Linked DNA regions of Marinomonas mediterranea MMB-1. The protein of the gene in region 2 interacts with the protein of the main gene of each other region in a pairwise test. Links are inferred from orthologs where the notes say so. Each region holds a gene or a part of one and is shown on either strand. Other genes may lie near its edges.

Region 1 (6,551 bases), 1.1 Mb from region 2 along the record:
TAAAGCCTTCAGTAACTCAGTCTGCGCCTTCTGCATCTAACGCATCAAAGCCAGCTGTAGAAGCGGTGGCTAAGCCAGTTGTAACGTCTTCTGCTGTTCAGAAGGATGACGTTTCTTCTGAGGAGTCGCAGGTTAAGGCAAACGATAAGAGTTTAGAGTCCTCTAAAGGGGCAGATGATCAATTATCGTATTTGGATATCCCAGCGTTTTTGCGTCGTCAGGCTGATTGATTTGCGTAAAAAATACGTAATTAATCATCTTTGAATTGTATAAATTTTAGTTAGTTGATAACATTCTCATTAATTAACTATCTGTAATGAAATTGTAGGAAAATAATGGTACGTCAGCGCACACTGAAAAATATTATCCGCGCTACTGGGGTTGGCTTGCACTCTGGTGAAAAAGTGTATTTGACGCTCAAACCAGCGCCAGTCAATACTGGTATTGTGTTTGTTCGGACTGATCTTGAGCCACCGGTAGAAATAGTTGGCGATGCGCGTGCTGTTGGGTCGACAAATTTTGCGACAGCGTTGTGCTCTGACGACGTTAAAGTAAGTACGGTAGAGCACCTAATGTCTGCGATGGCGGGATTAGGTGTAGACAATGCTTATGTTGAGGTGAGTGCAAGTGAGATTCCTCTAATGGACGGAAGTGCTAGTCCATTCGTGTTCTTGCTGCAATCTGCTGGTCTTGAAGAGCAAAGCGCACCGAAAAAGTTTATTCGTATCACCAAGCCGATTCGAGTAGAGGAAGGGGATAAATATGCCATCCTTGAGCCTCATTCTGGCTTTAGGCTGACTTTTACGATCGATTTTGATCATCCTGCTATTGGTGAAGATGTTCAGAATACCTCGATTGATTTCTCTACAACGACTTTTGTGAAAGAAATCAGTCGTGCTCGTACGTTCGGGTTTATGAAAGATCTTGAGTACTTCAAAAACAATGATTTGGCTCGTGGCGCTAATATGGATAACGCCATTGTTCTTGATGACTTTAAAGTTCTGAATGACGAAGGATTGCGTTATAGAGATGAGCTAGTGCGCCATAAGGTTTTGGATGCGATTGGCGATTTATATCTACTAGGACATAGTTTGATTGGTGAGTATAAGGCTCATAAATCAGGGCATGCTCTAAATAATAAGCTACTGCTAGCTTTGCTTGAGCGTCAGGATGCGTGGGAATATGTTTCATTTGAAGATGAGGCTCAAGTGATGCCCATTTCATTTGTAGAGCCTGTTGCTGCGAATTAACTGATTGTAAATTAAGCATTTAGTTGTTTATACACAAAAAAGCCAGACAAATGTCTGGCTTTTTTGTGTATATATGCTTGTTATTTCATGTTTTGCCCCACATTACCATGTTAAACTCTAACCACTATAAATTTAGCGACGTTGAAATAAGATGCTAGGAACAGTCATTAAGAAAGTTATCGGTACAAAGAATGACCGAGAAGTTAAAAAATACAGAAAAGTTGTTAATCAGATCAATCAGCTAGAAGAGCGCTACTCTGCTTTTAGTGATGATGAGTTAATGGCGCAAACATCCGACTTTAGGTCGCGCTTAGAGAAAGGCGAGACCTTGGGCTCCCTGCTTCCTGAGGCTTTCGCAACCGTTCGCGAAGCGAGTAAGCGAATCATGGGTATGCGACATTTTGATGTTCAGCTGATTGGGGCAATGGTTCTCAATAATGGCTCAATAGCAGAAATGCGCACGGGTGAAGGTAAAACACTTGTTGCTACTTTGGCTGTATACCTTAATGCATTGACTTCGAAAGGTGTTCATGTCGTTACAGTCAATGATTATCTAGCAAAGCGTGATGCTAACTGGATGCGCCCACTGTACGAATTTCTCGATCTAAGTGTCGGTGTTGTCTATGCTGGGCAAGAGAAGGAAGAAAAGCGAGCGGCTTATTTGAGCGATATTACCTATGGCACAAATAATGAGTTTGGCTTTGACTACTTGCGCGACAATATGATCTTTAGAATGGAGGACCGCGTTCAGCGTGATCTTCATTTTGCTGTGGTTGATGAAGTTGACTCTATCCTAATCGATGAGGCAAGAACGCCACTTATTATCTCTGGAGCTGTAGAAGACAGTTCTGAGCAATATAAAAAGATTAATCAGCTTATTCCATTGCTTGTTAAGCAAGAGGAAGAGGGTGATGAAACGGGTCACTACACCTATGATGAAGCTCAGAAAAATATCGAGCTTACCGAAGACGGGCATCAGTTTGTAGAGGCTTGGTTGGTAGAGCAAGAAATGCTGCAGGAAGGCGATAGTTTGTATTCTGCATCTAATTTGGCGCTGCTGCATCACGTGCATGCTTCTATGCGAGCTCATGTTATTTTCAAAAAGAACGTTGACTATGTTGTTCAAGGTGGTCAAGTCGTTATCGTGGATGAGCATACGGGTCGAACTATGGCTGGTCGTCGTTGGTCTGAAGGTATACATCAGGCTGTCGAGGCAAAAGAAGGTGTCGCTATCCAGGCAGAGAGTCAAACACTGGCTTCGACAACATTTCAGAACTATTTCAGGCTTTATGAAAAATTGTCTGGCATGACTGGGACGGCAGATACAGAAGCTTATGAGTTTCAGCAAATTTACGGGCTGACTGTTGTGGTTATTCCGACGAACAAAGTGGTTCAACGTAAAGATCACAATGACTTGATCTATATGTCGACCCAAGAGAAGTTCGAGGCCATCGTTAAAGATATTGAGGTCGTTGTAAAAGAAGGGCGACCAGTATTGGTCGGTACTGCTTCTATTGACTACTCTGAGCTGCTTTCTGGATACCTAAATAAAGTAGGTATTGAGCACAATGTATTAAATGCTAAACACCATGAACGTGAGGCTGAAATCGTTGCAGGTGCAGGTCGTTCCGGCGCGGTGACAATTGCGACAAACATGGCGGGTCGTGGTACTGACATCGTTTTGGGCGGCAACCTACAGACGGAGTTGGCGGAACTTGGTGCGGACGCAACAGAGGCGCAAATTGAGGCTGTTAAGTCTGATTGGGAGTCTAGACATCAGGCGGTATTGGCTGCAGGTGGGCTACATATTATTGGTACAGAGCGCCACGAGTCTCGTCGTATTGATAATCAGCTTCGTGGTCGAGCGGGTCGTCAGGGTGATGTCGGTTCATCTCGCTTCTATTTGTCGCTTGAAGATAACCTGATGCGTATCTTTATGTCTGATCGTATTAAGAAAATGATGCAGGCACTGGGTATGGAAAAGGGCGAGGCGATAGAGCACAAAATGGTCTCTAATGCCATTGAGAAAGCTCAGCGTAAAGTGGAAGGAAGAAACTTTGATATTCGTAAGCAGCTTCTTGAGTACGATGATGTTGCTAACGATCAGCGTCAAGTAATTTACACTCAGCGTTATGACATGATGTCATCTGATGATTTGTCAGGTGCAATTGAATCTATGCGTGAAGAAGTGGTGGCTGGGGTTATCGATGAGTTTATTCCGCCTCAAAGCATGTTTGATCAATGGGACCTGGACGGTTTAGAAGAAAAGATCAAAAACGAGTTTGGACTTGAGCTTGCAATTAAAGCTTGGGTGGAAGCCGATAAGAAGCTTTATGAAGAGCCTTTGCGTCAAAGAATTCTTGATGGTTTTATAGAGGATTATAAGGCGAAAGAAGAGGTTGCAGGTTCTGATTCAATTAGAGCATTTGAGAAGCAGGTCTTGTTGCAAGTACTCGATACATTGTGGAAAGAACACCTCCAAACAATGGATATGTTGCGCCAAGGTATTCATCTTCGCGGTTATGCTCAGAAAAACCCTAAACAAGAATATAAGCGTGAATCATTTGAGTTGTTCCAGAATTTATTAGAACAAATTAAATACGAAGTTGTTCAGATTACTGCTCGCGTGCGAGTGCAGTCTCCAGAAGAGGCGCAAAAAATAGAAGAGGCTAGGCAGCAGCAAGAAGAGCCGTTAAAAATGAGCGCTCAGCACCAGCAAGCGGCGGCTTTTGGAGAAGGTGCTTCTTCCGCTTCAGAGCAACAGTCTGAAGTTCCGAAAGTTGGCAGAAATGAGTCTTGCCCATGTGGCTCAGGAAAGAAATATAAGCAATGTCACGGACGTTTGGTATAAGGAGGGAAATATGGCTGTAGGTTTGGGTTCTTTTCCCGCTATTCCGAATATCAGTGGTGTGCGTTTCGCTGTCGTTGAAGCAGGGATAAAAAAAGCGTCTCGTAAAGATCTTGTTGTTTTTGAGATTGATAAAGGGGCGAGCGTAGCAGGCGTTTTTACGCAAAATGCTTTTTGCGCAGCGCCAGTTCGTTTGTGTCGTGAGCACTTGTTGCAATCCGTTCCGAGGTATCTGGTTATTAATACTGGAAATGCCAATGCTGGAACGGGGAAGCGAGGTTATCAAGGTGCGTTATCAACCTGTGAATCATTGGCATCTATTGTTGGGTGTAAGGTCTCTGAGGTACTGCCGTTTTCGACAGGTGTGATAGGAGAGCCGTTGCCAACAGATAAAATTGTCGATGTGCTACCTAATGCGTTGGCATCATTGGATTACGGTAATTGGCAGGATGCCGGTGAAGGTATTATGACGACAGATACGCGACCTAAAGGCGCGTACCGTCAATTTGAAGTTAACGGAAAACATTATACTGTCGGTGGGATCTCAAAAGGGGCGGGTATGATTCGTCCTAACATGGCCACTATGTTGGGCTATGTTTTTACTGATATTTCAATTGATCAGAATGTTTTGCAAGACCTTCTGAAAAAAACGACAGATAAAAGCTTTAATCGCATTACTATAGACAGCGATACCTCTACAAATGATTCGTGTATTGCGGTGGCTACTGGTGCAGCGGGCAATGAAAAAATAACGAATATTCAAACGGAATTGGGTCTGGCTTTTGAGCAAGCTTTTACTGAGGTAATGCAGGAGCTTGCTCATGCTATCGTTCGAGATGGTGAAGGTGCGACAAAGTTTGTGACGGTTCAGGTGGTTGGGGCAAAATCACAAGAAGACGCTGCTTTAGTTGGCTTTGAAATTGCCCATTCTCCCCTTGTTAAAACGGCGTTATTTGCTTCTGATCCGAATTGGGGGCGTATCCTTGCTGTCGTTGGTCGTGCGCCTATTGCTGATTTAGATGTTGATCGTGTGAATATTTCACTTAACGGATGCTTAATTGTTTCTGAAGGTGGTCGATCTGATGGCTACACGGAAGAGTTAGGTCAAGCGGCCATGAATCCAGAAGAGATTACAATTGTAATCGATTTGGGTGTTGGTGAATGTAAAGATACCGTTTGGACGACCGATTTGTCTCATGAGTACGTTACGATCAATGCGGAATACAGAACGTGAAGCAAGTAGAGGTTTCTGCAGGTATTATTAAGCGAGGAGATCGTATTTTTCTGGCATTCAGAGACGAAGCGCAGCATCAAGGAGGGTTGTGGGAGTTTCCTGGAGGCAAATGCGAAGCTGCTGAGTCCTCTTATGATGCGTTGTGTCGTGAATTGTTAGAAGAGTGTGGTATCACGGTGGGTTCCGCAGAGCTGTTTAAAGAAGTGCGTCATGATTACGGCGATAAGCTTGTCGTGTTGTATTTCTATCTGGTTGACGATTTTAAAGGAGAACCAACTGGAGCTGAAAACCAACAGGTTTCTTGGTTTGATTTGAAAATGTTGGCTGAGTTGGATTTTCCAGCGGCCAATCAGGTTATCGTTGATGAGTTGATAGAAGCTTATTGTTAAAGAGTTAGTTTTATTTGTGGCCCTATATTTTAAAAAGGAAGCATTTGCTTCCTTTTTTTGTTCTTGTTGATTATGCGGTTAACACTTAACCAAGCAAATTGTGTAAGAGTGTCTTTATTGTCGTGGGAGTAAATGTCTTATCGCAAAGAGCGTCGACATCACCTTTTGCGATATTGGAAAGCTGGGGGGTATCCGCGTCTGAGCTAACCATTAATACAGGGATGTGAGAATGGTTCGATGACGTTTTTACATAGTTTGCGAGTTCAACACCGTTCATTTCAGGCATATTGTAGTCTGTGATTATCAGGTCGTATGTATTTTCTTCGAGGAGTTCGAGGGCAGCGCGGCCATCGTCTGCACGGTCTATGAACATTATTCCCATTGATTGGAGTGTACGAGAAATGTGTTTTTGTGCCATATTGCTATCATCAGCGATTAGCACTTTTAGCTCTCGAGGGTCGAAAAATTCTAATTCTATTTCTTCTTCGTTGTTTAGATCTAGGGTTGCTTTGATGGCTGTATCTAAATCATCACGAGAGAATGGTTTTGGTAAGATGGCGAGTAGTCCGTTTTGTCGAAGATATTCAAGTGACTCCCTTTTTCGTTCGCTTGAAACCAGCATAAACGGAACGTCAGCGGTGCTTGGTGTTGTTCTAATGAAATTAATGACATCGTCCGCTGTGCCGTCTTCAAGGTACATTGAAGAGATTACTAAGTCGGGAGTGTGCATTGCTAGTGTATTCGAGGCTGATGCTACGTTGTCGGCTACATCAATGTCCGAGACCCCTGATTCGCGCAGTGCGTTAACGATAATTTTCTGTTGAGCTTTC
Region 2 (6,051 bases):
AGCTGCTGAGCAATTTGTGCGTTGCCATTCTGTTCAGCTTGCTTAAAGGCCTCAGCAAGATCGTCGATCTTGCTGTAAGAGCCAACACCATACAGATAACGTGTATCTTTTGGTGGGTTTGAAATCCATTCGGGCAATGCAGACGCAGCGGCTTCCTGCGAGCTATTATCGTGACTGGCACCGATACAACCCGTTAACAGACTAGACAAACAAACACCCAAAATCAGTCGTTTACGATGATACAAGGTGGCTGTATAAGTCATTAGAAGAATCCTTTGTCAGCCAATTTTTTGATTTTCTTCTGTCCGTTCCATACTTCACGGTTTGTGGTCATGTTGATCAACTTTAAGTCAACTTGATAGAAGGTAACGCGCTGATCACCATTGGAATCGACAATCGAGTTGATCGTGCCAGACAACGCGAATTGAGCGCCTTGCTCTTGTCCAAATTCAGCGGCGGTGCCTTCTGCGGCATTCATTTCTTGGTCTTCGCGTTCTGTACGAATGTCTTCACGTTCTTCGCCTGAGACGACAAAATCTACTTTGCCTTCTTTTAGGAAGCTACGCTTAATGTCATTGATAAAAGTATCGACAGGGATGTGCTCGTGGCTCTTATTGCGAATCGATTGAATGATGACCGTTGGGTTGCCATCGTGTTCGACCTTATATTGACGGTACCATGGGAAGGTCAGCATTTCGCCCATCATGGCTTCAGCCACAAGGCGAGAGTCTGTATCGTTCCAGCGGTCCGACAAAGCAACTTCTTCATCGGTACTGATTCGTTTAACGCCACCACTGGAACACGCGGTAATGGTTAAAACGGTAAAAAGTACAAAAATAGATCTTGAAAGCGACTTAAACATTGATATGTCTCCCTATAAATAAGTCGAAAGTAGTACAGCTATAAATTAATCTAGCCAAATAAAAGTTCATTACTAATTTGGATTACGGATATTCCATATCACCAAACCATCCTTTTCAATGGATGTTTCGGCCATATTAAACGTTTTGTTGCCCACACTATAGCTTGGAGTATAGCTTCCTGATTCGATTGGCATACGGGTCAAACGAACTTGCGCGGGCAAGGTCAGCCAGTTTCGAGTATCAGAAGCTGAACTCGCAAATACCGCGACTTGGCTAACCAAGCCGATAAGCATACTCGCGCCCTGATCTTCTATATTGGATTGAACCTGATACGCTAGCCAGCCTCGAATCAGTTCTCGAATTAAACTTTCGTAAATGTCTCGTTGCGCTGTCTTCAGTTGATTTTGAAGCGATATATCAGCCAAGGAGGTCATTCTAAGAGATAGGTTGTCGGTAAAAGTTCCTGCGGTGACGTCCGTTTTCGACTGATCTAGGCTAAATCGTGGGTAAAAAGGTACCGTGATTCTTAAAGGCTGGTTCATCAACATGCCTTCTAACCCTGTCGCACTGAGCTGGCTCCATACAGGTCTACCTAGAATAACGCGTTTATTGAAAAGGCCATCAAAAGCGCGCCAAGCGCCGCCTGCCTTGTAATTGGCAATCAAACTAAGTGGCGTTGCATCAGAGTAGACCATGGTAAACCAGCGAAAAGCGTCGTTCTCTTTAGTGTTTCCACCACCATGAAGGGGTTCTAAAACGAGAGAATAAGCCGCTGGGTCGGCTAACAGTAACAGCGACATTTCTTTTTTAGCGGGCACAAAGCCTTGATGCTCTAAAACGACAATTTCGGCATCGTGCTCGTTATATTCTTCTAATAAGGTTTTATAGCTTGGCGTTAAGTGTACGTCGATGGCTTCGTTTATCTCCGCGTTACTCCATCCGCCTTTGTCCATCATTCTAATGGCATCAAGCCACGCGCGTGTCGCGGCATCTGGGGTTAGGTCGTATTGCTTAGCATACCCAGCTTCATAAAGCTGTGCGGCAGATTCATAGCTGATACGCGCGTCGTCATACTCTTTGCTTTTCTCGTATTGAATGCCCTCGAGGTATCGCGCCCATGCATCTTCTCGATATTCGTACTGCTCCGAGCTTCTGCCGCCTTGGTAAAAATTACCGAGCCATTCAAGCGCTTTCATGTAGAAAGCTTGGTCTTCTTTGGCATTGAGTTCGGAATAGCTTGTGGACTGAGCGGCTATTTCATTTAGCTTAAGGTCAATACGGCGCGCTTCGACTAAAGCCGAGTCCATCAATTGTTGTTTTTTTGACGTGTTAGTCGCTTGTCCAGATAGCGCAAGATAGTTGAGGGATTTTAAGTAGCTTATGTAGACACGTTCAAGGCCATTGCCTCGGTAATCACTTTGGCGAGGGTTAGTCAGTAAGGCCCAAGCGCGATTCGAATAAGTGGAGGAAAAAAAGGTGTCGCTTATTTTTTCTGCTTCTTCAAGTAACTCGTTACTGCGTTGATAATCACCTTGATATTGAGCCAATGCGCCTTTTTCTAGATAAAAGAGCAATTGGTCTTGAGAGCTATCTAATGCTTTATCCATTGATTCTTCTGCGGCTTTCCAATTCCCTTCATGTGCTAAGGTAAGCCCTTCGTCAATGTCATTTCGGTAAGTGGCACAGCCGTTGATAAAAAGAGTAACAAGGCATACAACGATAAACCGCACTGATTAGCTTCCTTTTCCTAAAAAATGATCGACAAATAATACGCCAACAAGTGCAGCACAACCAAGATAAAGAATCATCCAGCGCATACGCATGCAGTAAGGGCACGGTTTTTTCTTCTTCAATTTGCAGTCCTTCCAATTCCATAAGCTCCAGAAAGCTTACTCGAATACAGAGGCCTGTGCTAGGGATGGGCTTACATTGAAGTTAAACAAGAAATAAATTCAGAAACAAAAAAAGAGGCGTGATGCCTCTTTTTTGGGTTGTCTTCCTAATGCTTTCTACATTAGCGACAGATTACTCAATCTTATTGAGTTGTTTCAGCTTCAGGTTGTTGCTTTTGAAGGCTTTCTAAGTAAAGCGCGTCAAAGTTAATCGGTGCAAGCATCACTGGGCTGAAGCTACCTTTTACAACGATAGCGTCGATGTTTTCACGAGCGTATGGGAACAAGGTACCTGGACAGAATGCACCAAGTGCATGGTGCAGTTGTTGTTCTTCCAAACCAGAAATTGTAAACAAACCACCTTGTTGAACTTGAACTAGGTAAGCTGGCTCGCCTTCGTTCTTAACGTTTACAGTGATTTCAAGTACAACTTCATATACGTTTTCGCCAACTTGACGGCTTTTAGTGTTGAGTTCTAAACCAAGTTCTGGCTTCCACTCTTCCTGAAAAATCATTGGAGAGCGAGGAGATTCAAAAGAAATGTCTTTTAAGAAAACGCGTTGCATTTGAAGCACAGGGCCTTGAGCTTGTTGTGCTTCTTGATTATTTTCGTCAGCCATTTTGGTTCCTTGTGTTGTCTATTTTTTCATTATACTAAATAGAAAGTTCTAAACAGAAAGCATTGGATCTAACTTTTGCTCTCGCTCGAGCGCAAACAGTTCGTCGCAGCCACCAACGTGATGATTGTCGATCCAAATTTGCGGTACAGTATGGCGTCCGCTTTTTTCCATCATTTCTTGGCGTAGCGTGCGGTTACCGTCCACGTTAATTTCATTAAAACTCACGTTCTTCATGTCGAGCAATTGCTTTGCGCGCACGCAGAACGGACAGTAGTCACTTGAATAGATGGTTACGTCAGCCATAATGCCCTCTAATTGTTACGCTTTTACAAGTGGAAGATTTGCATTTTCCCACTCGGCGATACCGCCTTGTAGTTTATAGACTTCGAATCCCGCTTTGATCAGCTCTTTCGCGTTTGATCCAGCCGTCATTCCTGTCTTACATACAAGGATAATAGGGTTAGATTTGTGTTTCTCAAGCTCTGCATTCTTATCTTTTAATTTGTTAGCAGGAATATTGATAGCGCCAGTGATGTGGCCTGCTCTGAATTCCTTAGTCGGTCGGATGTCGATAACAGCCGCGTTTTTGTTGTTTACCAAGTCGGTTAAACTGGCGGTTGTGATGCCACGAGCATTGCCTCGCATCTCAACGAATACGACCGCTGCGAGAACGAAGAAAAACACGGCAACCATTTCCCAATGGTTGGTAGAGAATTCGAGAATTTGATCAATCATAATTGTAAAAGCCTGTGATGTTTGCTTAAGCCTAAGAAAATCTGTCAAGCATTATACACGCGCTGTCCGACGGGTACAGACTCGGAATGCTACCTTTATACAAGAGGTCGCATTTTTTTCGTATTAGTGCGACAGTTAAGGAAGGTACGAACAAGTCCACTGGCTTCAGCGTGTGGATAACTTTTCTTTATTCGAGGCAAGTGTCTGGAGACAAATGCCGCTGTCCAATATTGAGCATATTGGCAAGAAAGTTAACAAAGAATTAAAGAAAGCTTAGCCCACGCCCTTTGGGTCTTTCAGAGAAACAGCCTATCTTCGTTAAGAGTAATTGAAAGGTATTAACATTCCTGCTCACTCTCGCCTTAATAGACTGTTTCTCTGATAAGACTGAAGCTCATAAGACTTATTCGTACCTTCCTTAATAGGTTCACTACGCACAGTATAAATGGAGAAAAGCATGTTTAGTTTTGGTCGAAAAGCAAATGAAAATGCCGTAACAAAAGGCCAATGGCTAAAATGTATTTCTGCCTTTTTGGCTGTTTTGCTTTTAAGTGCTTGCTCCTCCAGTGCTCATAAATCTAATTTCGAAGAGAAGCGAAAAGAAACTCAAGTCGCGCTATCGGAAAAATTAGAGTCGTTATGGGAGCGTGCGCACATCATTCCTGATTTACAGCGTGGTGCACCGTTAGTTAGCCATTCAGAACGTGGACAAAACGCGATTCTTCAACAGAATGCCGCGAATTTACAATTAGCCGACGGGTTGCTGGCGTCACTCAATAAGCGAGTGCTTGACCGCAAATCGGATGGTAAGAAGGGAGATCGCATTCGCTTAACCTTAGTGCTGGCGAGTGATAAGAACCAAATGGCCTTTAGCGCAGACCCAATCGAGGTTTGGCGCGGCGATGTGAGCGAGTGGGTATTGAGCTCGCCCGCTGGCGAACGTCTTTCGGTGCGTGTGGTTTGGAATGAACAAGGGCCACTCTATTTAGAAGGACAGCAGACAGCAGACGTGTCTCTTGCCATGCCGTCCACGCCGTTTATTACAAACCTTTTCTACTATGGGAACGCCGTCACGGCCCAAAAAGCACTGTCACTGCTCTTATCCGTCGATGTAAATATCAAATGACGCTATCGTAAGTAGCGCCAAATGTAGGCGATTTATTGGGCGTTTGTTTATTGGGCGTTTGTTGAGTCGAAAATTTTATCTGCGTTACCTTCGATAAAGCTATCAAATAGCACGCCATCGGGCTGTTTGTGGCGTTTAGCAAACTCGTAGAAGCAGCTTGGGATGGTGCGCTTTATATCGTTTGCAAATGTGACTTCTACTTTATCTGCCATGGTCGATGATTGCTCTAAATACAGTTGCGGTGACCCTTTTACGATTCCGCCAACGCTGTTTAGGGTATACCCTTCGTTCTGTAGCAACGAATTAACCTCTTCTATCGTCGGGAATTTTTTAAGGTGATTGATGCTCACGGTAAAATGGTTTGCTTGAAGCCCCATTGTCGATAGCCACGCGGCGTATTCAGAATGCTCTGCCAGTGTGAGGTAGTCTTCTTCTGATATTTTATCCCATAGCGTTCCAGCCCAAAAAATATCAGGAGATTGAACCGCGTTAAGTGCGATTTGCTCGGTGAGCTTCGTGATAATTTCTTGGCAAACGGCGGGTAACTCTTCGGTGATCAGTTCCGACAAAAAGATTTTAGGCGCCAGCGTATCGGATTCATGCTTATAGCATCGAGCTTTCAGGTGTTTGTTTTCAAATCGAAAAGCACCGTATGCTTTATAGCCAAGTGCGGACAACTGAGGCTCAAGTTTTTCAAGCTCGATAGGGGAATTGTTAAAGGTTCTAAAAGCAACGTGATCGTTTAATACCGTTTCCCCTTGATCTTGAAAAAGGGATTGAATTCGCTGCGCTTGAGGCGTGATCTGAGTGTACTT

The links.
Region 1: the proteins of secB (region 2) and secA interact in binary tests that used the Escherichia coli proteins (3 or more experiments, as listed by UniProt). The link is inferred for Marinomonas mediterranea MMB-1 from one-to-one orthologs.

Annotation. Positions count from the first base shown.
Region 1 is NC_015276.1:2,774,772-2,781,322, reverse strand. The notes cover bases 1,088-4,301. They hold secA (preprotein translocase subunit SecA), read left to right. Parts: upstream 1,088-1,401; coding sequence 1,402-4,101; downstream 4,102-4,301. Other genes in these bases: argJ (bifunctional glutamate N-acetyltransferase/amino-acid acetyltransferase ArgJ), read left to right, coding at 4,112-4,301; lpxC (UDP-3-O-acyl-N-acetylglucosamine deacetylase), read left to right, coding at 1,088-1,250. Outside these bases: cell division protein FtsZ, read left to right, coding at 1-230; more of lpxC, read left to right, coding at 336-1,087; more of argJ, read left to right, coding at 4,302-5,332; 8-oxo-dGTP diphosphatase MutT, read left to right, coding at 5,329-5,721; MARME_RS12630 (response regulator transcription factor), read right to left, coding at 5,807-6,551. UniProt on the Escherichia coli protein: Required for protein export, interacts with the SecYEG preprotein conducting channel.
Region 2 is NC_015276.1:3,903,091-3,909,141, reverse strand. The notes cover bases 1,638-4,351. They hold secB (protein-export chaperone SecB), read right to left. Parts: upstream 3,376-4,351; coding sequence 2,899-3,375; downstream 1,638-2,898. Other genes in these bases: MARME_RS17820 (rhodanese-like domain-containing protein), read right to left, coding at 3,694-4,110; grxC (glutaredoxin 3), read right to left, coding at 3,424-3,678; MARME_RS17835 (hypothetical protein), read right to left, coding at 1,638-2,593. In the rest of the region: MARME_RS17845 (LPP20 family lipoprotein), read right to left, coding at 1-263; MARME_RS17840 (penicillin-binding protein activator LpoB), read right to left, coding at 263-862; more of MARME_RS17835, read right to left, coding at 935-1,637; MARME_RS17815 (hypothetical protein), read left to right, coding at 4,568-5,236; MARME_RS17810 (DUF1338 domain-containing protein), read right to left, coding at 5,284-6,051. UniProt on the Escherichia coli protein: One of the proteins required for the normal export of some preproteins out of the cell cytoplasm. It is a molecular chaperone that binds to a subset of precursor proteins, maintaining them in a translocation-competent state.